One region of the Allobosea sp. TAB14 genome, then DNA from elsewhere that is predicted to be linked to it. Evidence: predicted binding sites of a transcription regulator. Region 1 holds the regulator's gene; each other region holds the start of a gene.
What was found. Region 1 encodes LexA, which represses DNA repair genes until DNA is damaged. Its sites were predicted from a motif close to TGTTCNNNNTGTGTTCNG; they were not measured.

Region 1 (3,915 bases):
GCTGATCCGCGCCGATTTCGACCCGCCGGCGCTGGCACGCGCCTATGCGGCGGGCGGCGCGGCCTGCATCTCGGTGCTGACCGACGCGCCCTCCTTCCAGGGCCAGCCGGAATTCCTGACGCAAGCGCGCGAGGCTTGCGGCCTGCCGGGGCTGCGCAAGGATTTCCTCTACGACCCCTATCAGGTCTTCGAGGCCCGCGCCTGGGGCGCCGATTGCATCCTGATCATCATGGCCGGTGTCGACGACGCCACCGCCCGGGTGCTCAACGACACGGCGCGCGAGCTCGGCATGGATGTCCTCGTCGAGATCCATGACGATGCCGAGCTCGACCGGGCGCTCAAGCTCGAAAGCCGTCTGCTCGGGATCAACAACCGCGACCTGCGCAGCTTCCACGTCGATCTCGCCGTGACCGAGCGGCTGGCGCCGCGCGTGCCGTCCGACCGCATCGTCATCAGCGAGAGCGGCATCTTCACCCACGCCGACATCCAGCGTCTCGGCAAGGTCGGCGTCGAGACCTTCCTCGTCGGCGAAAGCCTGATGCGACAGGCCGATGTCGCGGCCGCGACCGCGCTGCTGCTCACCGGCAAGGCGCGCGAGAACGCGGCGTGAGCCGGCTCAGCCATCTCGACGCGCAAGGCCAGGCGCATATGGTCGATGTCGGCGACAAGGCCGAGACCGGGCGCATCGCCATCGCCGAAGGCTGCGTCGTGATGGCGCCGGAAACCATCGCGATCGTGCGCGACGGCAACGCCAAGAAAGGCGACGTGCTCGGCACCGCCCGGCTCGCCGGCATCATGGCGGCCAAGCGCACCCATGAACTGATCCCGCTCTGCCACCCGCTGCTGCTGAGCAAGATCGCTGTCGAGCTCGAACTGGACGAGGCCCTGCCCGGCGTGCGCGTCCGCGCCGAGGTCAAGATGAAGGGTCAGACCGGCGTCGAGATGGAGGCGCTGACCGCCGTCTCCGTCGCCTGCCTGACCGTCTACGACATGGTCAAGGCCGTCGATCGCGCGATGCGGATCGAAGGCATCCGCCTGCTGCACAAATCCGGCGGACAATCCGGCGATTACCACGCCAAGGCGCTCTGACATGGCTCTCACCCCGGTTCCCGTCGCGCTCAAGGCCCTGCTCGACAGCGTTCCGGGGCCGACGGGCAGCGAGATGCAGCCCCTGGCGCGCTGCGCCTGGCGCGTGCTCGCGGCCGATGTGAAGGCGCTGCGCACCCAGCCGCCTTTCGCCAACTCCGCCATGGACGGCTATGCCGTCCGTGCCGCCGACATGGAAGTCGGCAAGCAACTCCGCGTGATCGGCGAATCCGCGGCCGGGCGGCGTTTCGACGGCAGCGTCCGTCCGGGCGAGGCTGTGCGGATCTTCACGACGACCTCGCGGCGCGGATCGCCGCCGCCCGTGCCGCGGAGGCCGACGTGCTGATCACCCTCGGCGGCGCCTCGGTCGGCGAGCACGACCTCGTGCAGGAGGCGCTGAAGCGGGCCGGCATGAGCCTCGGCTTCTGGAAGATCGCGATGCGGCCGGGCAAGCCGATGATGACCGGCCGGCTTGGCCGCATGGTGGTGCTCGGGCTGCCCGGCAATCCGGTCTCGTCGATCGTCTGCGGCCATCTCTTCCTGCTACCGCTGATCGAGGCGCTGCTCGGTATGGACGCCCCCGATCGCGATCGCAGCATCCCGGCGATTCTCGGAAAAGATATGCCGGCTAATGATAAACGTGAGGACTATCTCCGCTCCGATCTCGTCATGACGCCGGCCGGCTGGGTGGCGACGCCGTTCGACAGGCAGGATTCCTCGATGCTGGGCACTTTGGCGCGCGCCAAGGCCCTGACGATCCGACCGGCGCATGCAGAGCCGGCTCACAAAGGCGATATCTGCCGCATTCTGCCGCTGCGGTAGCAGTCGCTTGCGGAACACAAGGCGAACAGTTATAGTGTTCTGGCTTTGTTTCGAATCTGTATCGCGGGGCACCGGCGGGGACCATGCTGACACGCAAGCAACACGAACTCCTGCGCTTCATCCAGGAACGCTTGCGCGAAAGCGGCGTGCCCCCCTCCTTCGACGAGATGAAGGATGCGCTCGACCTGCGCTCCAAATCGGGCATCCACCGGCTGATCATGGCGCTTGAGGAGCGCGGCTTCATCCGCCGCCTGCCCAATCGGGCGCGGGCCCTCGAAGTCATCAAGATGCCGGACGGGCTCGCTGGCCCGCAGCCGCGTCGCTTCAACCCAGCCGTCGTGCAGGGCGGCCTCGGCTCGCAGCCCTCTCTCGCCAAGCCGCGCCCTGCCCCAGCCGATGACGATGCACGCTCCCCGGTCGCGATTCCCGTGATGGGCCGCATCGCCGCCGGCACGCCGATCTCGGCGATCCAGAGCCGCAGCCATACGGTTTCGCTGCCGCCCGACATGCTGGGTTCGGGCGAGCATTATGCGCTGGAGGTACGCGGCGATTCGATGGTCGAGGCCGGCATCCTCGACGGCGACACCGTCATCATCCGCAAGCAGGACACGGCAAACACCGGCGACATCATCGTCGCGCTGATCGACGAGGAAGAGGCGACGCTGAAGCGTCTGCGCCGGCGTGGCTCCTCGATCGCGCTCGAAGCGGCCAATCCGGCCTATGAGACACGCGTCCTGGGCCCCGACCGCGTCAAGATCCAGGGCCGGCTGGTCAACCTGCTGCGCCGCTACTGAGCGAACTCGGCCTCGTCCGACGCGACCTCCGGAGCAGCAGAGGCCCGTGTCGCAGCGGGGGCCGGCGCGCCGGACCGAGCTGCGGCTTCGGAAGGCTTGCGGCGGCTCCAGGGCCGGTCTGCGACGGCGTTTCCCGAGGAATGGCTGCGCCAGCCGAAGGCGGCGCGGTAGAGCGAGGTCGCGCCGTCCCGCGACAGCGCCATCCGATCGACGAGCCTGGCTTCGCAAGGCGCGCTCCAGGGAATGTTGGTGACGACGAGATCGGCGCGGCGGCAATCCTCGATGATGGCGATCCGATCCCGGGCATAGGAGATGCTGCGCCCGTCGGCGGTTCGGACGACGCAGGCATTGGCGTCGCAGGCGATGCCGGCACGCAGGGTCGCGTCGTCCGGCGCGCGGCTGTCGCCATCGGAAGCGAGCCATTGCTGCAGGACGAAGCGGCTCGGCCGGCCGGCGATGGCGAGGCGGCCGTCGCTGCCGCGCACGGCGATGCCGGAGCCGTCACGCTCGATCAGGATCTCGGGCCGCTCCGGCCTCGCGGCGAAGGCGACGCCGAGGATGAGCGGCAGCGCCGCCAGCCAGCGCAGCCCCGTGGTCCAGAGCGTGATCCATAGCAGCGAGGCGGCAAAGGAGAGCAGCACGGCCGGGCCGAAGGCCACCACCGTCACGGTCGAATGGTCGATGGTGGCGACCCAATGCGCGACTTTCAGCACGATGTCGGAAGCGAGCCCCATCAGCGCCCAGGCCGGCCAGTCCAGACCGAAGGGGTAGGCCAGCACGCCGAACACCGCCGCCGGCATCACGAAGAGCGAGACGAAGGGCAGCGCCATGGCATTGCCGAGCAGGCCGAAGGGATTGAAAGTCTGGAAATGATAGGCGCCGAAGGGCGCCGTCGCGGCCGTGGCGAGGAGCGTCGTCACCACGATGCCGAGCGAGGCCGTCCAGAGCGTGCCCAAAGGCCAGGGCAAGGCCGTCGGCGGCTTCGACCGGTCGCGCTTCTCCCAGCGCTCGGCGAAAGCGACCAGCGCCGCGACCGCACCGAAGGACATCTGGAAGCTCGGGCCGAGCAGGGCCTCGGGCTCGCGCAGCAGCACGATGATCGCGGCGAGCGCGAGATTGCGCATGCTGAGCGCCGCCCGGTCGACGAGGATCGCGCCGAGCATGACCAGCGTCATGATGAGCGAACGTTCCGTCGCGACGTCGCTGCCGGAGA
Region 2 (3,523 bases), on a different contig from region 1:
ATGTTGCGCGACAGCTCGGCAATTTCGGGCATGCTCTGGATCGCCTGCCGGAGGCTGGCGATGGCGCTGTAATTGGCTTGCACGCCGGCGGACGGGCGGTTCGTCTCGCGGTCGCTGGCGTGGCCCGAGTTGGTCGGACGCGCTTTGTCGTCCTGCCCGGTCGTGCCCCTCGCGGCGTCGCGGGGCACCGACGACCTGTTGCCGGCCTTGTCCAGGGCACTGCCCATCAGGACGCTGCCAGCGCCACTAGTTGAAAGACTCGCAGCCGCTGGCGCGAAGTATTCCGCCAGGCCGATCTTCTGCTCCTGCGTCGTCATGCTGATCAGCCACATCAGCAGGAAGAACGCCATCATGGCGGTCACGAAGTCCGCATAGGCGATCTTCCAGGCGCCGCCATGGTGCGCATGAGCGGCCTTCTTGACCTTCTTGATGATGATCGGCTGGACGGGCTTGGTCATCGAGTGCCTGCTGGAGATTGTGTCAGATCTAGGCGGGCAGGCCGGCGGTTGCCGCTTCCACTTCGCTGAAGGTCGGACGGACGTCGCTCATCAGAGCCTTGCGGGCGAATTCGACCGCCATCACCGGCGGCTGGCCGGCGATATGGGCGAGCAGACCCGCCTTGAGCGAAAGGTAGTATTTGGCTTCCGCCTCATAGATGCCCTTGAGCGACTGCGCCATGGGCCCGAAGAAGCCGTAGGCAACGAAGACGCCGAAGAAGGTGCCGACGAGCGCGCCGCCGATCAGATGTCCCAGCACCTCCGGCGGCTCGGTGATCGCCCCCATCGTCTTGATCACGCCGAGCACGGCGGCGACGATGCCGAGCGCCGGAGTTCCGTCGGCAAGCGACTGCATGGCCGCAACGACACGCTCCTGCTCCTGGTGGTGCGTCTCCAGTTCCTCGTCCATGAGAGCGTCCATCTCGTGGACGTTGTTGGCGCCCATCGTCAACATGCGCATGTAGTCGCAGACGAACTCGACCGCATGATGGTTCGCCGCAAAAGTCGGGAAGGCGTTGAACAGCGTCGATTCGCTCGGATTTTCAATGTGCTGCTCGACCGCGAGCATGCCCTTCTGCTTCARGAGCTTGTACAATGAATACTGCATCCCCAGCAGTTCGACGTAGCATTCCTGCTTGTACTTGGCGCCCTTCATGAGCGAGCCGAGCATGGCGGGCACGGCCTTGAGCACCGGCGCGGGGTTGCCGATGACGAAGGCACCGATCGCTGCACCGAGGATGATGACAAACTCGAAGGGCTGCCAGAGGACCTCGAGGTGGCCGCCCATCGCCGCGTAGCTACCGAAGACGCAGACGAAGACGATGATTGTGCCGACGATCAGCCGCATGGTTTGCCACCCTCGCGCCGCAGCAGGTACAGCCCGCGCGAAGCCACTCACTGGTCCGAGGAAATGCCCGATCAAGGTTAAGGGCGAGTTTATGGCCAGTGGCCCGCAGGRTTGTAAGCGTCGTCCTCCGGCCACCGCTTCGAGGCTTGGGCGGCAGGAGCGAGAAGCGACCGGATCCGGGCGATCTCCCAATGTCCGGTTGCCCGCGGATCGCCCATTTGTCCCCTTGGTCAGAACGGGCTCATGACATCTCCTGTCACCATACCCCCGACGGGAACAAAAAAAGAACTTGCCGACAGGAACAAAGCGTGACCATTCTCCTGTCAAGACGCATTGAGATGTCTCTGCAGCCCTGCCATAAGGAGCCCGAACCGTGAATCAGGCAAATCTCAAGCTCGTGGAAGGCTCCTCGATGGACAAGGCCAAGGCGCTCGATGCGGCGCTCTCCCAGATCGAACGCGCCTTCGGCAAGGGCTCGATCATGAGGCTCGGCAAGAACTCGCCTTCGATCGAGATCGAGACGATCTCCACGGGTTCGCTCGGACTCGACATCGCGCTCGGCGTCGGCGGCTTGCCCAGGGGGCGCGTCATCGAGATCTACGGGCCGGAATCCTCGGGCAAGACCACGCTGGCGCTGCATACCATCGCCGAAGCCCAGAAGAAGGGCGGCGTCTGCGCCTTCGTCGATGCCGAGCATGCGCTCGACCCGGTCTATGCCCGCAAGCTCGGCGTCAATCTCGACGACCTGCTGATCTCCCAGCCCGACACCGGCGAGCAGGCGCTCGAGATCACCGATACCCTCGTGCGCTCCGGTGCCATCGACGTGCTCGTGGTCGACTCGGTCGCCGCGCTCACGCCCCGCGCCGAGATCGAGGGCGAGATGGGCGATGTCCAGCCCGGCCTGCAGGCCCGCCTGATGAGCCAGGCGCTGCGCAAGCTCACCGCGTCGATCTCGCGCTCGAACTGCATGGTGATCTTCATCAATCAGATCCGCATGAAGATCGGCGTGATGTACGGTAGCCCGGAGACCACCACCGGCGGCAACGCGCTCAAATTCTATGCCTCGGTGCGCCTCGACATCCGCCGCGTCTCGACGCTGAAGGAGCGCGACGAGGCGACCGGCAATCAGGTCCGCGTCAAGGTCGTCAAGAACAAGGTCGCGCCGCCCTTCAAGCAGGTCGAGTTCGACATCATGTTCGGCGAGGGCATCTCGAAGGTCGGCGAACTGATCGACCTCGGCGTCAAGGCCGGCATGGTCGAGAAGTCGGGCGCCTGGTTCTCCTTCGACAGCCAGCGCCTCGGCCAGGGCCGCGAGAACGCCAAGACCTTCCTGAAGGGAAATCCGGACATGGCCGCCAAGATCGAGGCCACGATCCGCCAGAATTCCGGGCTCGTCGCCGAGCGCATTCTCGATCAGGCGGACCCGACCGCGGACGATCTTGACGAAGGCGAAGCCTGAGACAACCAATGCCGTCATGCTCGGGCTTGACCCGAGCATCTCAGGCCGAATGGGGCGACCTATCCTGAGAGAGCTTCTCGAGTCTGGGCTTCGCTCCGCCCGAGAATGACGTTCCATCAAGCGGGCGGCCTTCGGGCCGCCCGTTTTCGTTTGCCGATAAGACCTTGCGCGCGGTGCGCTGCAACGAGCTTTCTGGACAGGCGCGAGCGGCCTGACTAGAACCGGTCGTTCCCGCCGGGCGCCAGCCCGGCCCTGCCCGTGTTGAAAAGCGCAAGAACCGATGAGCGGCGTCAACGATATCCGGTCGACCTTCCTCGACTACTTCAAGTCTCAGGGCCACGAGGTCGTGCCGTCGAGCCCGCTCGTGCCGCGCAACGACCCGACGCTGATGTTCYCCAATTCGGGCATGGTGCAGTTCAAGAACGTCTTCACCGGCCAGGAGAAGCGTCCTTATTCCCGCGCCACCACGGCGCAGAAATGCGTGCGCGCCGGCGGCAAGCACAACGACCTCGACAATGTCGGCTACACCGCCCGCCACCACACCTTCTTCGAGATGCTGGGGAACTTCTCCTTCGGCGACTATTTCAAGGAACAGGCGATCACCCACGCCTGGACGCTGGTCACGCGCGAGTTCGAGCTGCCCAAGGACAAGCTCCTCGTCACCGTCTATTCCGAGGACGACGAGGCGCATGCCCTCTGGAAGAAGATCGCCGGCCTGAC
Region 3 (7,563 bases), on a different contig from region 1:
GGATGTCGCGCTGATCCTGCCCAAGGCGACGGAGGCCTGCCCCAACGGGCTCGCGCCGACCACCTCGACCACCATGCAGATCGCACTCGGCGATGCGCTGGCGGTGGCGCTGCTGGAGGCGCGCGGCTTCTCGCGGCAGGATTTCTTCGTCTACCACCCCGGCGGCAAGCTCGGCGCGCAGCTCAAGACGGTCGAGAGCATCATGCATCGCGGCGCGGAACTGCCGCTGATCGGGCTGGACACCGCGCTGCCCGATGTGATCGCCATGATCTCGGAGAAGAGTTTCGGCTGCGCGGTCGTGATGGATCTCGACGGCAGGCTCGCCGGGGTCGTCACCGATGGCGACCTGCGCCGCAAGGCGACGATGGCAGGCGGTGCCGCGCTCAGGGCGCGCGATATCATGACGCTGAATCCCCGTCGCATCGGCCCGGATGCGCTCGCCGTCGAAGCGTTGGAGCTGGTCAATCGCAGCCGGATCACCGCGCTGATCGTCGTGGACGAACAGGAGCGGCCGGTCGGGCTCGTCCATGTCCACGACCTGTTGGCGATGGGCGTCGCCTGAGCCGCGACGTCGTTCCGGGGCCGGGATGCCCTTGCCAGCGGCGCGCGGCCATCTATCTAAAGCTCCAGAAACTACAGCTTTGGAGGTTGCGATGGTTGCGACGGCACGGCTCGAACGCGTGATGCCGATCGGCGCGCTGGCAGAGCGCACCGGCGTCAAGGTCGAGACCATCCGCTATTACGAGCAGGTCGGGCTTTTGCCGCCGCCGGAGCGTTCCGAGGGCAACCAGCGCCGTTATGGCCGGCGTCATGCCGAGCGGCTCGCCTTCATCAAGCATGCGCGCGATCTCGGCTTCGCGGTGGACAATATCCGCACGCTGCTCAGGCTTTCCGACACGCCCGGCATGGCCTGCGACGAGGCGCATGCGATCTCCGCCGGTCATCTCGAAGAGGTGCGCGACAAGATCGCCAGGCTGCGCTCGCTGGAAAAGGAGCTGGAGCGGATCGCCACCACTTGCTCGGGCGGCGTCGCCGCCTGCGATTGCGCCATCATCGAGGCGCTGGCCGATCACYGCCAATGCGATCACGCCCGCCATTGAGGCGGTCTGGCGATGTGAAGCTTCAGCCGGCCGGAACAGCGGCCGTCATCCCGGATCGGCGCGACTTTGCCGCTTGTCCGGGATGACCGTGCGTTTTCATCGGGTGGGGCTCGATGTCGATTGCCTCTCGTTTCCGCGCCGGAAAGTCTTAAATAGGAACTGCGCCGGACGGCCTCGCCGTCCAGTTTTCGGGTTGGCAAGAGGGCGGGCGATGCCGGTATTGCGTTTGTCGGCGGGCTTCCGGCCCGGCGAGGGGAACAAACCCCGATTCTCCGGGAGTCAGCGATTCGGGCTCGCTTCGTTCCGGAGTCGTTCTTGCCGGAGTTCTTCCTGCCTGAGTCGTTCCGACAAGACCCGTTCCTGATTTCAGTTCACGCACCCGCCCGGACGGCTGAGGCTCGCATCGAGCCGGTGTCGCCCGGATGGACGAGATGATCGGCCCTTCGCCTTGCAGCTCTTTCGTTCGTTGCCTCCCGCCGCCCGCGCCAACAGCGTCACCGCGGTGCTCGGACCCACCAATACCGGCAAGACCCATCTCGCCATCGAGCGCATGGTCGCCCATCCCACCGGGATGATCGGCCTGCCGCTGCGCCTGCTGGCGCGCGAGGTCTATCAACGGGTCGTCGACAAGGTCGGGCCGGAGGCCGTCGCCCTCGTCACCGGCGAGGAGAAGATCAAGCCGGAGCGGCCGCGCTTCTGGGTCTGCACCGTCGAGGCGATGCCGCGCGACCTCGCCGTCGATTTCGTCGCGATCGATGAGATCCAGCTCGCCGCCGATCTCGACCGCGGCCATGTCTTCACCGACAGGCTCTTGAACCGGCGCGGCCGGGCCGAGACGATGCTGATCGGTGCCGGCACGATGCGCCCGCTGATCGAGCAGCTCATGCCGGGTGTCAATGTCGTCACGCGCCCACGCCTGTCGCAGCTCACCTTCGCCGGCGACCGCAAGATCACCCGTCTGCCGCCGCGCTCGGCGATCGTCGCCTTCTCGGTGGAGGAGGTCTACGCCATCGCCGAATTGATCCGCCGGCAGAAGGGTGGGGCGGCGGTCGTGCTGGGGGCGTTGTCACCGCGCACGCGCAATGCCCAGGTCGAGATCTACCAGTCCGGCGATGTCGATTATCTCGTCGCCACCGACGCGATCGGCATGGGGCTCAATCTCGACGTCAATCACATCGCCTTCGCGGCGGACAAGAAATTCGACGGCCATCATTTCCGCAAGCTCAACCCGGCCGAGTTCGGCCAGATCGCCGGCCGGGCCGGGCGGCATCTGCGCGACGGCACCTTCGGCACAAGCGGGCGCTGCCCGCCCTTCGACGCTGAGCTGGTGGATGCGATCGAGAATCACCGCTTCGAGCCGATCCGCCAGATGCAGTGGCGCAATTCCGATCTCGACCTGCGCTCGGTCGGCGGCCTCCTGGACACGCTGAACATCCAGCCTTCCGAGCAGGGGCTGACGCGGGCGCTGATCGCCGAGGACATGACGACGCTGGAAATCCTGGCCAGGGACCCCGACATCGCGCCGCTGGCGCATGGCCGGGCTGCGGTGGAGCGGCTCTGGGAGGTCTGCGGCCTGCCCGATTACCGCAAGATCTCGCCCATGCAGCATGCCGATCTGGCGACGACGCTGTATCTCAGGCTGATGCGCCATGGCCGGCTCGATGCCGACTGGTATGCGGCGCAACTCGGCTCGCTCGACCGCACCGATGGCGAGATCGACACGCTCTCCGCCCGCATCGCGCAGGTCCGGACCTGGACCTATGTCGCCAACCGGCCCGACTGGTTACCTGATCCTGAGCATTGGCAGGGCATGGCGCGTCTTGTAGAGGACAAGCTGTCGGATGCTCTGCATGAGCGTCTGGCCCACCGATTTGTCGATCGGCGCACCAGTGTCCTGATGCGCCGCTTGCGGGAGAATGCGATGTTGGAGGCTGAGGTCACTGCGACGGGCGACGTGCTCGTCGAGGGCCAGCATGTGGGAATGCTGCAGGGCTRCCGCTTCACGGCGGACCCGAAGGCGGGCGGGTCGGAGGTTAAGGCTCTGAACCTCGCGGCCATGAAGGCGCTCGGTTCCGAGATCGAGGCCCGGGCCGCGCGCGTCGTGCTGGCGGGCGACGACGCCTTCCTGCTCTCGCATGACGGGCTCGTGCGCTGGACCGGCGAGCCTGTGGCGCGCCTCGTCGCCGGCGAGAAGGTGCTGGAGCCGCGGCTTCGCCTGCTGGTCGAGGAGCATCTCAACGGGGCTGCGCGCGAGCAGGTCGAGGCGCGCCTCACGCTCTGGCTGAAGAATCACGTCACCCGCCTGCTCGGCGCGATCCAGATCCTGGAGGCGGCCGAGAACGTCGCCGGCATCGCTCGCGGCATCGCCTATCAGACGGCCGAGGCGCTCGGCGTGCTCGAGCGTTCGAAGGTCGGCGAGGAGATGAAGGCGCTCGATCAGGAGGGCCGGGCGGCGCTGCGCCAGCTCGGCATCCGCTTCGGGGCCTTCCACATCTACATGCCCGCCCTGCTGAAGCCGGCGCCGCGCGCGCTCGCCGCCCAGCTCTGGGCGCTGAAGCATGGTGGGCCGGAGACGGCGGGGCTCGACGACATCGCCCATCTCGCGGCGTCCGGCCGCACCTCCTTCCCGGTCGACAAGGTCGTGCCGAAGGGGCTCTACCGGGCGGCTGGCTATCGCGTCTGCGGCGAGCGGGCGGTGCGCGTCGACATTCTGGAACGTCTCGCGGACCTGATCCGCCCGGCGATCGCCTATCGTCCCGGCGCCACGCAGGGCACGCCGCCGGCCGGCAGCGCCGATCAGGACGGCTTCGTCGTCACCGGCGCGATGACCTCGCTCGTCGGCTGCGCCGGCGAGGATTTCGCCTCGATCCTGCGCTCGCTCGGCTATGTCTCGGTGAAGCGTCCGGGCCCGGCGATCACCGTGCCGCTGGCGCCGCCGCCGGCCGCCACCGAGCCGGCCAAGCCGGTCGAGGCGAAGGCGAGCGACGAGACGGCCGAAGACGCTGTCGGCGAGACGCCGGTCGCGGCCGCTGCCGACGAGGCCGTGCCGGCCGATGGCGCGGTGTCGGCGGACGCTTCCGAGGAAGCCGCTGCCGTCGTCGAGCCGGCCGAGGCCCTGAACGAGGGCGCGCTGGCGGAAGGCGAGACGCCTGTCACCGAAGCGCCTGCCGTCGAGACGGCGGATACGCCGATCCTCACCGAAACCGAGCTCGACGCGGTGCGCGAGCCTGTGCCGGCCGATGCGCTCTCGGCCTTGCCGGCTGCGCCGTCGGCTGAGGTTGCGGATGCAGCCGCGGAGGCCGAAATCGCTGCCGAAGCTGCGCCGGCCGAGCCCGAGCTCATCGAGATCTGGCGGCCGCATCGCCACCAGGGTGGGCGCCGGCCCGAGCATGCTCAGCGCGGCCGGCAGGACGGCCCGCGCCGCGAGGGCGAGCGCCGTGGCGGTGACCGTCCGCAGCGCGAGGGGCGCCCCGGCGGCCCGCGTCGCGACGGGCGGCCCGAGAATCGTCCGGCTGCCGCGGCAGCGGGCGAGGGTGCCGCTCAGCGCCAGGAACGTCCGAACCAGGATCAGCGCCCCCGCCGTGACGAGCGTCCGCGCTCCGATGAGCGTCCGCGTCGCGAGGATCAGCCGCGGCAGGGTCACCCCGAGGGCGGTCGCGGCCCGCGCCCCGACTTCAAGCGCGACGGTCGCCCCGGCGGCCCGCGCCGCGAGGAGCGTGGGGGAGAGCGCTTCCAGCAGCCGCAGCGCCCGCGCCCGGCCAATCGCGAGCCCGATCCCGATTCGCCCTTCGCCAAGCTGGCCGCGCTCAAGGCGCAGCTCGAAGGCAGCAAGACCTAGGACCCGGGGAGGCGTAGCCGTTGCGGGAGCATCGTCAACGCCTCGACAAATGGCTCTGCTTCGCGCGCTTCGCGCGAACGCGGCCGGCGGCCGTGCGTCTGGTGGAAGACGGCCATGTCCGCATTGCGGGGCGGCGAGCCGAGAACCCCGCACAGGGGCTCAAGCTGGGGGACGTGCTGACGCTCGCCCTGCCGCACGCCACCGTCGTCGTGCGGATCCTGGCCTTCGCCGAGCGCCGGGGCCCGTTCGAGACGGCGAGGCTCCTCTATGAGCGCCTCGACGAAGGCGGCGACGATCCCTCTCTTGCGGAGGGCGAGGGAGGCGACTAAATCCGGCCGCTATCGCCTGCAGGGCTGATATGCGGCCATGCGGCGAACGAATTTCTCCCAGTGGATGCCGGAAGGGCAAAGTCTTCTGCCGAGCCCGGCGAAAACAATCTTGAAACCTGCGCCTGTCGGGGGTTTATGAGGTTGTTTAGAAGTGTTGGAAGGGCCGGCCCATGACCTATGTGGTCACCGAGAACTGCATCAAGTGCAAGTACATGGATTGCGTCGAGGTTTGCCCGGTCGACTGCTTCTATGAAGGCGAGAACATGCTCGTCATCCACCCCGACGAATGCATCGATTGCGGCGTCTGCGAACCGGAATGCCCGGCCGAAGCGATCAAGCCCGACACCGAGCCCGGCCTCGAAAGCTGGCTGCAGCTCAACACCAAATATGCTGCGAGCTGGCCGAACATCACGCAGAAGAAGGACGCCCCGGCCGACGCGAAGGCGTTCGACGGGGTCGCCGGCAAGCTCGAGATGTTCTCGCCCGAACCGGGCGAAGGCGACTGATTTTCGCCGCTTCGGACGGTCCGTTCTGCGTTAACCATGACCGTGCCGCGCGCATGGCGGCGGATGGCTGCCCGCGTTTACCTTTGATTCGGCGTGTTTTTTGTGCTACACACAAACTCAGTCGAATTCGTTCCGCATGCCCCCTGCGAGGTTTTCACAAACGGGGCGTTCCCAAAGATCGCGTGCAACATGAAGGGCCGGCGGCTTTTCGCCGGAACAATCCGTTGTTCGCTTCTGTGGGCGAGATGAACCAATCGACTGAGGGAGCGTGAAGCGCCGCATCACCGCGTCGCGTCAGGCGGAATGTCCCCGGCCATCCGGACGGGGACGGATCATCGCGCGCCCGCCACGGCGGGCCGGTCAGGAGTCGTAACGGCATGTCTACGGTGAAGAAAGCTGCTGTGCGCCAGGGTTTCAAGACGGGCGAATACGTCGTCTATCCGTCCCATGGCGTCGGACAGATCACGGCGATCGAAGAGCAGGAAGTCGCCGGCTTCAAGCTCGAGCTGTTCGTGGTGAGCTTTGCCAAGGACAAGATGACCCTGCGCGTTCCCACCGCCAAAGCCATCAGCGTCGGGCTGCGCAAGCTCGCCGATGCCGAAGCCGTCACCAAGGCGCTGACCACGCTCACCGGCCGCGCCCGCGTCAAGCGCACCATGTGGTCGCGCCGCGCGCAGGAATACGAGGCGAAGATCAATTCGGGCGATCTCGTCGCCATCGCCGAGGTGGTGCGCGATCTCTATCGCTCCGAGGCCCAGCCCGAGCAGTCCTATTCCGAGCGCCAGCTCTATGAAGCCGCCCTCGACCGCATGGTTCGCGAGATCGCGGTCGTCGACGACGTCACCGAGATCGAGGCGCTCAAGAAGATCGAGGGCCAGCTCGCCAAGTCGCCGCGCCGGGTCGGCAAGGGCGAGGCCGTCGAGGCGGATGCCGAGCTCGAAGGCGACAACGACGATCTGCAGGAAGAAGCGGCCTGAGCCGTTCCTGTCGGATCCTAGAATGCGAACCCGGCGGGCGACCGCCGGGTTTTTTGTTTGCCGAGCCTTGCTTCGTCGCGCTCGCAATGACGGGTGAAGGCGCCCGCTACTCGCCGATGACCTTGTAGCGCTGGCCGGGCGTGAGCGCAGCGGCGCGGTCGAACCCGTTCAGGAGCTGGAAGAGCTCGGCCGGCCGATCCTGCTCCGGCATGCGCTCCGCCATGCTCGCCACCGTGTCGCCCGGCGCCGCGTTGACGATACGGATGCGCAGAGGCCGGGCGGTCTGCGCCTCGGCCGGCGTCAGGGCCCGGAAGCTCTCGACGATGCTGCGCATCGGGCGTTCCGGATCGCCGGCGCCGCGCGCCGCCAGGATGAAGCGGTAGACGCGGTCTCCGAAATGCACGGCCGCCAGGCGGAACGTCCAGTCCGTGCCCTTGCCATGGGCGATGACGGCGGGCTGCCCGCCCATCTCGATCTTCTCGATGCCGGTCGTCTCGACACCCTCGATCCAACCGGCCGCGACATAGGATTCGAGCGTCTGGTCGGGCTTGAGCGTCACGGAGTCGAAGCGCAGGGCCTGCGCGCCATTGGCGCTGACGCCGATGACCATGTCCTGCGCCGCTTCGAGGCTGAAGCCGTCCGGCGCCGAGAAGGAGATGCGCAGCGAGCTGTTCACATAGCGCCGGCCGCGCACCACGCCGTCGCGCGGATCGTCGCCATAGGCGAGGCCGTCGATGGCGGTCAGCCAGCGGCCGGCATCGTGCTCGCCCAGGCCCGGCGCGGCGATCTGGCGCGCGGCGGCGGTGACGGCGG
Region 4 (4,916 bases), on a different contig from region 1:
TTCTCCTGGAAGATCTGCAGGGCGCCGGCCATCTCGCCGATCTCGTCGCGCCGGCCGACGCTCGGCACGGTGACGTCCTGCTCGCCATCCGCCAGGCGTTTCATCGCGGCGGTCATGCCGCCGAGCGGCCGCACGACGCCGCTGATCACGAAGGCGAGCGCAAATGCTCCCAGGAGCAGGGCGCCGCCGGCAACGGCGAGCAGCAGATAGGCCGCGGCATGGGCCGTCGACTGGGCCTGTGCTCCCTGCTCGCGCGCCTGCTTGAGCTGCAACGCGGCCAACTCGCCGAGCTTTTTCGTGATCGGGTCCATCGCCTTGTAGAGTTCGTCCGAGGAGAACAGGCGAAGAGCGCTGTCGTCACGATCCTTCAGGATGGCGATGACCTTGGCGATGGCGACATCGCCGGTCTTCATCAGCGCCGCTGCCTGATCCGCAAGCTGCCTCTCATCGGACTCGGTGATGCTGGGCAGATAGGCCTTCCAGCTCTTGTCGATGGTCCCGACCGCGTCCTGGACGCTCTTGAGCGCATTGGTCCAGGTGACCTGGTTGCTCTGCGCCTTCCAGATCGTGTCGACGACGTTGACGGCATACATATCGCTGACGGAACGCAACTGTTCCATCGGGATGACATTGTTCTGGACGACGTTGTCGACACGCTCCGTCACGGATCGCAAGGCCAGATAGCCGCAGGCGCCGATGGCGAGGACGCACAGGGCCAGGGCGACCAGCGCGGCCGCCAGCTTTGTCTTGATGCTCATTGTCATGACGGACCTTCTGGGAAGACGTCGCTCATTCAATGGAGTGCCGATGATGGAAGGTCCGCAAAGATGCCTATGGTCCAGGCATGGATCGGCGATACCCCGGTCGCGTCATGGCGCTCGACTGTATTGAGAGTTCTCGGTGCCCCAGATCTTTCAGATAAAGTTTAAGGCTGTTCTAATGTCCCCTTCGGAAAAGTGACGACGTTTACTTGCAAATACGCGTATTCACGTTGGGGATGAGCGTTCAGGTTGTGTGGGCGGTCCCCCTGGCTCGCCCTCGCCGACATCCGGGGCAGGCGGCGCGTTGACTTTGGGGTCCTTTAGCGTCGTCGGCCGGATCCGCCCTGCCTGGCAGGGAGCGCGCTACTCCGCGGCCCGCTTCAGTTCGAGCCCCTTGGCGAAGGGCAGCTTCGGCTCGCTCTTCTCGTCGTCGAAATCGAGCGCGCCGATCCTCTCGGCGCGGCTGGTGACCTTGCCGGCAGAGGTCTTGATCTGGCCGACATCCTCCTGCGCCTGCCGGAAATGCGTGTCGAGCTTGTCGACGCGCTCGCCAAGGCGCCTGACATCGTCGAGCAGCTTGCCGACCTCGGTCTGGATGACCTGCGCCTCCTCGCGCATCCGCGCATCGCGCACCAGCGACTGCATGAGCTGGATCGCCAGCGCCAGCAGCGAGGGCGAGACGATCATCACGCGGGCCCGGTGCGCCCGCTGCACGACATCGTCGAAATATTCGTGCAGATCGGCATAGATCGATTCCGACGGCACGAAGAGCAGCGCGATATCCTGCGTCTCGCCGGGCAGGAAATAGCGCTCGGCGATGTCCTTCACATGCACGCCGACATCGCTGCGGACGCGCTGGCCCGCGATCTTCTTCGCCTCCTCGCCGCGCGCCTCGCGCAGCATCGTGAAGCTCTCCAGCGGGAACTTGGCATCGATCACGAGGCCGCGCCCGTCGCCCGGCAGCGTGACGAGGCAGTCGGGCCGGCGTCCGTTCGAGAGCTGCGGCTGGAAGGCGAAGAAGGCGGCGGGCAGACCGTCGCGGATGATCGCTTCCATCCGGCCCTGGCCATAGGCGCCGCGCGCCTGCTTGTTGGAGAGCACGTCCTTCAGCGTCACCACTTCCGAGGTGAGGTCGGTCAGGTTCTTCTGGGCGCTGTCGATCACCGCCAGCCGCTCCTGCAGCTTGCCGAGGCTTTCGGTGGTCTGGCGGACGCTCTGCTCGAGTCCCTGGCCGACCTTTTGGCCGAGGCCGTCCATCCGCTCGGCCATCAGCCTTGCGAGATCGCCCTGCCGGGTCGAGAGYATCTCGGCCATCGWCTGCATCCGGCCSGRSAMCTCGGCRTGCWMSCGGTTCATCTCSGCGACCTTGTCGTCCATCTCGCGGGCGCGTTCGGCGGCCATCGCAGCCTCGATCGCGCGGCTTCTGCCGCCGCGCCAGGCCGCCAAAGCCGTCATCAGCAGCAATGCGAGACTCAACCCGCCGAAGCCGAGTGCGGCCTCCGCCCAGGTCACGGGGCGTTCCAGCAAGGTGAAGGCGATCGCGTTCATGCGCGAAGCCTAGCCGATTCGGCTCGGGATGGCGAACGAAAGCGGAACGGTTTGACCYCCCGCCKACAAYTGCTTATGTCCCGGGCTCAACAGCCCTTTTCTCTCGGAACCACATGCCCATTCGTCCGCTCGTCATCCTGCCCGACGCCCAGCTTCGCCTTGCCTCGAAGCCGGTCGAGGCCGTCACGCCGGAAATCAAGGCGCTGGTCGCGGACATGTTCGAGACCATGTACGACGCGCCGGGCATCGGTCTCGCCGCGATCCAGATCGGCGTGCCGTTGCGCGTCGTGACGATGGATCTGTCGAAGCCGGAGGCGAAGGAGGGCGAGGAGCCGGAACCGAGGAAGCCGCAGGTCTTCATCAACCCGGAGGTCACCTGGTTCTCGGAAGAGACCAATGTGTATGAAGAGGGCTGCCTTTCGATCCCCGAATATTACGAGGAGGTCGAGCGCCCGGCCGAGGTCAAGGTTCGCTACATGGATCTCGACGGCAAGACTCACGAGATCGCGGCGGATGGCCTTCTCGCCACCTGCCTGCAGCACGAGATCGATCATCTCAACGGTGTGCTCTTCATCGATCATCTCTCGCGGCTGAAGCGCGAGCGTGTGACCAAGAAATTCGCCAAAGCCGCCAAGCGCTCAGCGGCATAATCACTGCTGCGTCATTCCGGACGAGCCGCGAAGCGGCGCCGATCCGGAATCCATCGAAGGACTCCGGCGCGCCGGCATGGATTCCGGCTCTCCGCGGAGTTTATCCTTGGGCCGATCGAAGATCGGACCCGGGGGCTATGCCCGGAATGACGGGGAAGATTTTAAGGTAAGGTCGAGCGTATGAGCTTGCGCGTCATCTTCATGGGCACGCCCGATTTCGCCGTGCCGGTCCTGACCGAGATCGTCGGGCAGGGGCATGAGGTCGTCTCCTGCTACACCCGTGCTCCGGCCCAGGCCGGTCGTGGGCTGGAGCTGCGGCCCTCGCCGGTGCACAGGGCAGCGGAGCGCTTCGGCATTCCGGTCTTCACGCCCGTGACCCTGAAAACGGCCGAGCAGGCCGAGCTGATCGCCTCGCATGAAGCCGATGTCGCGGTCGTCGTCGCCTATGGCATGATCCTGCCCCAGGCGATCCTCGATCTGCCGGAACTGGGTTGCCTCAACCTCCATGCCTCGCTGCTGCCGCGCTGGCGCGGCGCCGCGCCGATCCAGCGCGCCATCATGGCCGGCGATGCCGAGAGCGGCGTCTGCGTGATGAAGATGGAGGCCGGGCTCGACACCGGCCCGGTCGGCATGGTCGAGACGCTCGCCATCGGCCCCGACATGACGGCCGGCGAATTGCACGATGGGCTCAGCCGCCTCGGCGCCGACTTGATGGTGCGGGCGCTCGCGGCGCTCGGGCGCGGCGGGCTGCAGTTCACGCCGCAGCCGGAGGAGGGCGTGACCTACGCCGCCAAGATCGCCAATGCCGAGGCGAGGCTGAGCTGGAGCCGGCCGGCCCGGCAGGTGCACGACCTCGTGCGCGGCCTGTCGCCCTTTCCGGGCGCCTTTGCCGAGATCGATCTCGGCAAGGGGCCGGAGCGTCTCAAGGTGCTCCGCTCGGCGCTCGCCGGCGGCGCGGCCGAGCCCGGCACGCTGCTCGACGACGAGGGCACGGTCGCCTGCGCGGAAGGGGCGGTGAAGCTCCTTCAGGTCCAGCGCGCCGGCAAGGCGCCGATGAGCGGGGCGGAATTCCTGCGCGGCGCCCGGCTCGGGGCCGGCGACAAGCTTTAAATGAGCAGGCCATTGTCCGAAAACCGCTTCGCACTGTTCGCTGACGCGGACCTCCGGTTGGGTAACCGGCTCTGATGCCGCGCTACAAGCTCGTCATCGAATATGACGGCACGCCGTTCTCGGGCTGGCAGCGCCAGGCGAGCGACCCGTCCGTGCAGCAGAGCGTCGAGGAGGCGGTGGAGGCTTTTTGCGGCCATGCCGTGCGCCTGCATTGCGCCGGGCGCACCGATGCCGGCGTCCACGCCACCCATCAGGTCGCCCATGTCGATCTCGACAAGGACTGGCGCACCGATGTCGTGCGCGACGCCACCAACGCCCGGCTGAAGGCGCGGGTGCCGGTCAGCGTGCTCAGCGCCGAGATCGTGCCGGATGATTTCGATGCCCGCATCTCGGCGAAGCGCCGCTACTACATCTATCGCATGCTCGATCGGCGGGCGCCGCCGGCGCTCGACCGTGGCCGGGTCTGGCACGTCCCGGTGAAGCTCGACCACGAGGCGATGGACCGCGCTGCCAAGGCCCTGCTCGGCAAGCACGACTTCACCACCTTCCGCGCCGCCGAATGCCAGGCCAACAGCCCGATCCGGACGCTGGACCGGCTCGACGTCCGGCGCGAGGGCAGCGAGATCGTGGTCTACGCCCATGCCCGCTCCTTCCTGCATCATCAGATCCGCTCCATCGTCGGCAGCCTGAAGATGGTCGGCGCCGGGCGCTGGCCGGAGGGGAAGATGGGTGCGGTACTGGCGGCGCGCGATCGTTCGCAATGTGCGGCGCTGGCGCCGTCCTGCGGGCTCTATCTGGCCGGGGTGGACTACTGACGTCTTCGCCGGCAGCCCGACCGTCAGGCTCG

Region 2: recA (recombinase RecA) is a predicted target of LexA. The motif match lies at 1,617-1,634, and genes of this name have one in related genera.
Region 3: AB4Y99_RS18100 (helicase-related protein) is a predicted target of LexA. The motif match lies at 1,400-1,417, and genes of this name have one in related genera.
Region 4: AB4Y99_RS12980 (DNA recombination protein RmuC) is a predicted target of LexA. The motif match lies at 2,341-2,358, and genes of this name have one in related genera.

Annotation. Positions count from the first base shown of each region.
Region 1 covers NZ_JBFRDQ010000303.1:28-3,942, forward strand. Annotated here, with positions in the region: partial or broken gene trpC (indole-3-glycerol phosphate synthase TrpC) at 1-610, shown strand, start outside; gene moaC (cyclic pyranopterin monophosphate synthase MoaC) at 607-1,089, shown strand; partial or broken gene AB4Y99_RS26735 (molybdopterin molybdotransferase MoeA) at 1,091-1,908, shown strand; gene lexA (transcriptional repressor LexA) at 1,992-2,702, shown strand; partial or broken gene AB4Y99_RS26745 (ComEC/Rec2 family competence protein) at 2,696-3,915, opposite strand, start outside.
Region 2 covers NZ_JBFRDQ010000086.1:9,026-12,548, forward strand. Annotated here, with positions in the region: gene AB4Y99_RS14640 (flagellar motor protein MotB) at 1-458, opposite strand, end outside; gene motA (flagellar motor stator protein MotA) at 487-1,344, opposite strand; gene recA (recombinase RecA) at 1,757-2,803, shown strand; gene alaS (alanine--tRNA ligase) at 3,084-3,523, shown strand, end outside.
Region 3 covers NZ_JBFRDQ010000120.1:9,576-17,138, forward strand. Annotated here, with positions in the region: gene AB4Y99_RS18090 (KpsF/GutQ family sugar-phosphate isomerase) at 1-562, shown strand, start outside; gene AB4Y99_RS18095 (MerR family transcriptional regulator) at 654-1,100, shown strand; gene AB4Y99_RS18100 (helicase-related protein) at 1,549-4,938, shown strand; gene AB4Y99_RS18105 (RNA-binding S4 domain-containing protein) at 4,959-5,267, shown strand; gene fdxA (ferredoxin FdxA) at 5,438-5,773, shown strand; gene AB4Y99_RS18115 (CarD family transcriptional regulator) at 6,151-6,750, shown strand; gene AB4Y99_RS18120 (M48 family metalloprotease) at 6,857-7,563, opposite strand, start outside.
Region 4 covers NZ_JBFRDQ010000073.1:210-5,125, forward strand. Annotated here, with positions in the region: partial or broken gene AB4Y99_RS12975 (MCP four helix bundle domain-containing protein) at 1-764, opposite strand, end outside; gene AB4Y99_RS12980 (DNA recombination protein RmuC) at 1,125-2,309, opposite strand; gene def (peptide deformylase) at 2,423-2,959, shown strand; gene fmt (methionyl-tRNA formyltransferase) at 3,140-4,069, shown strand; gene truA (tRNA pseudouridine(38-40) synthase TruA) at 4,144-4,884, shown strand.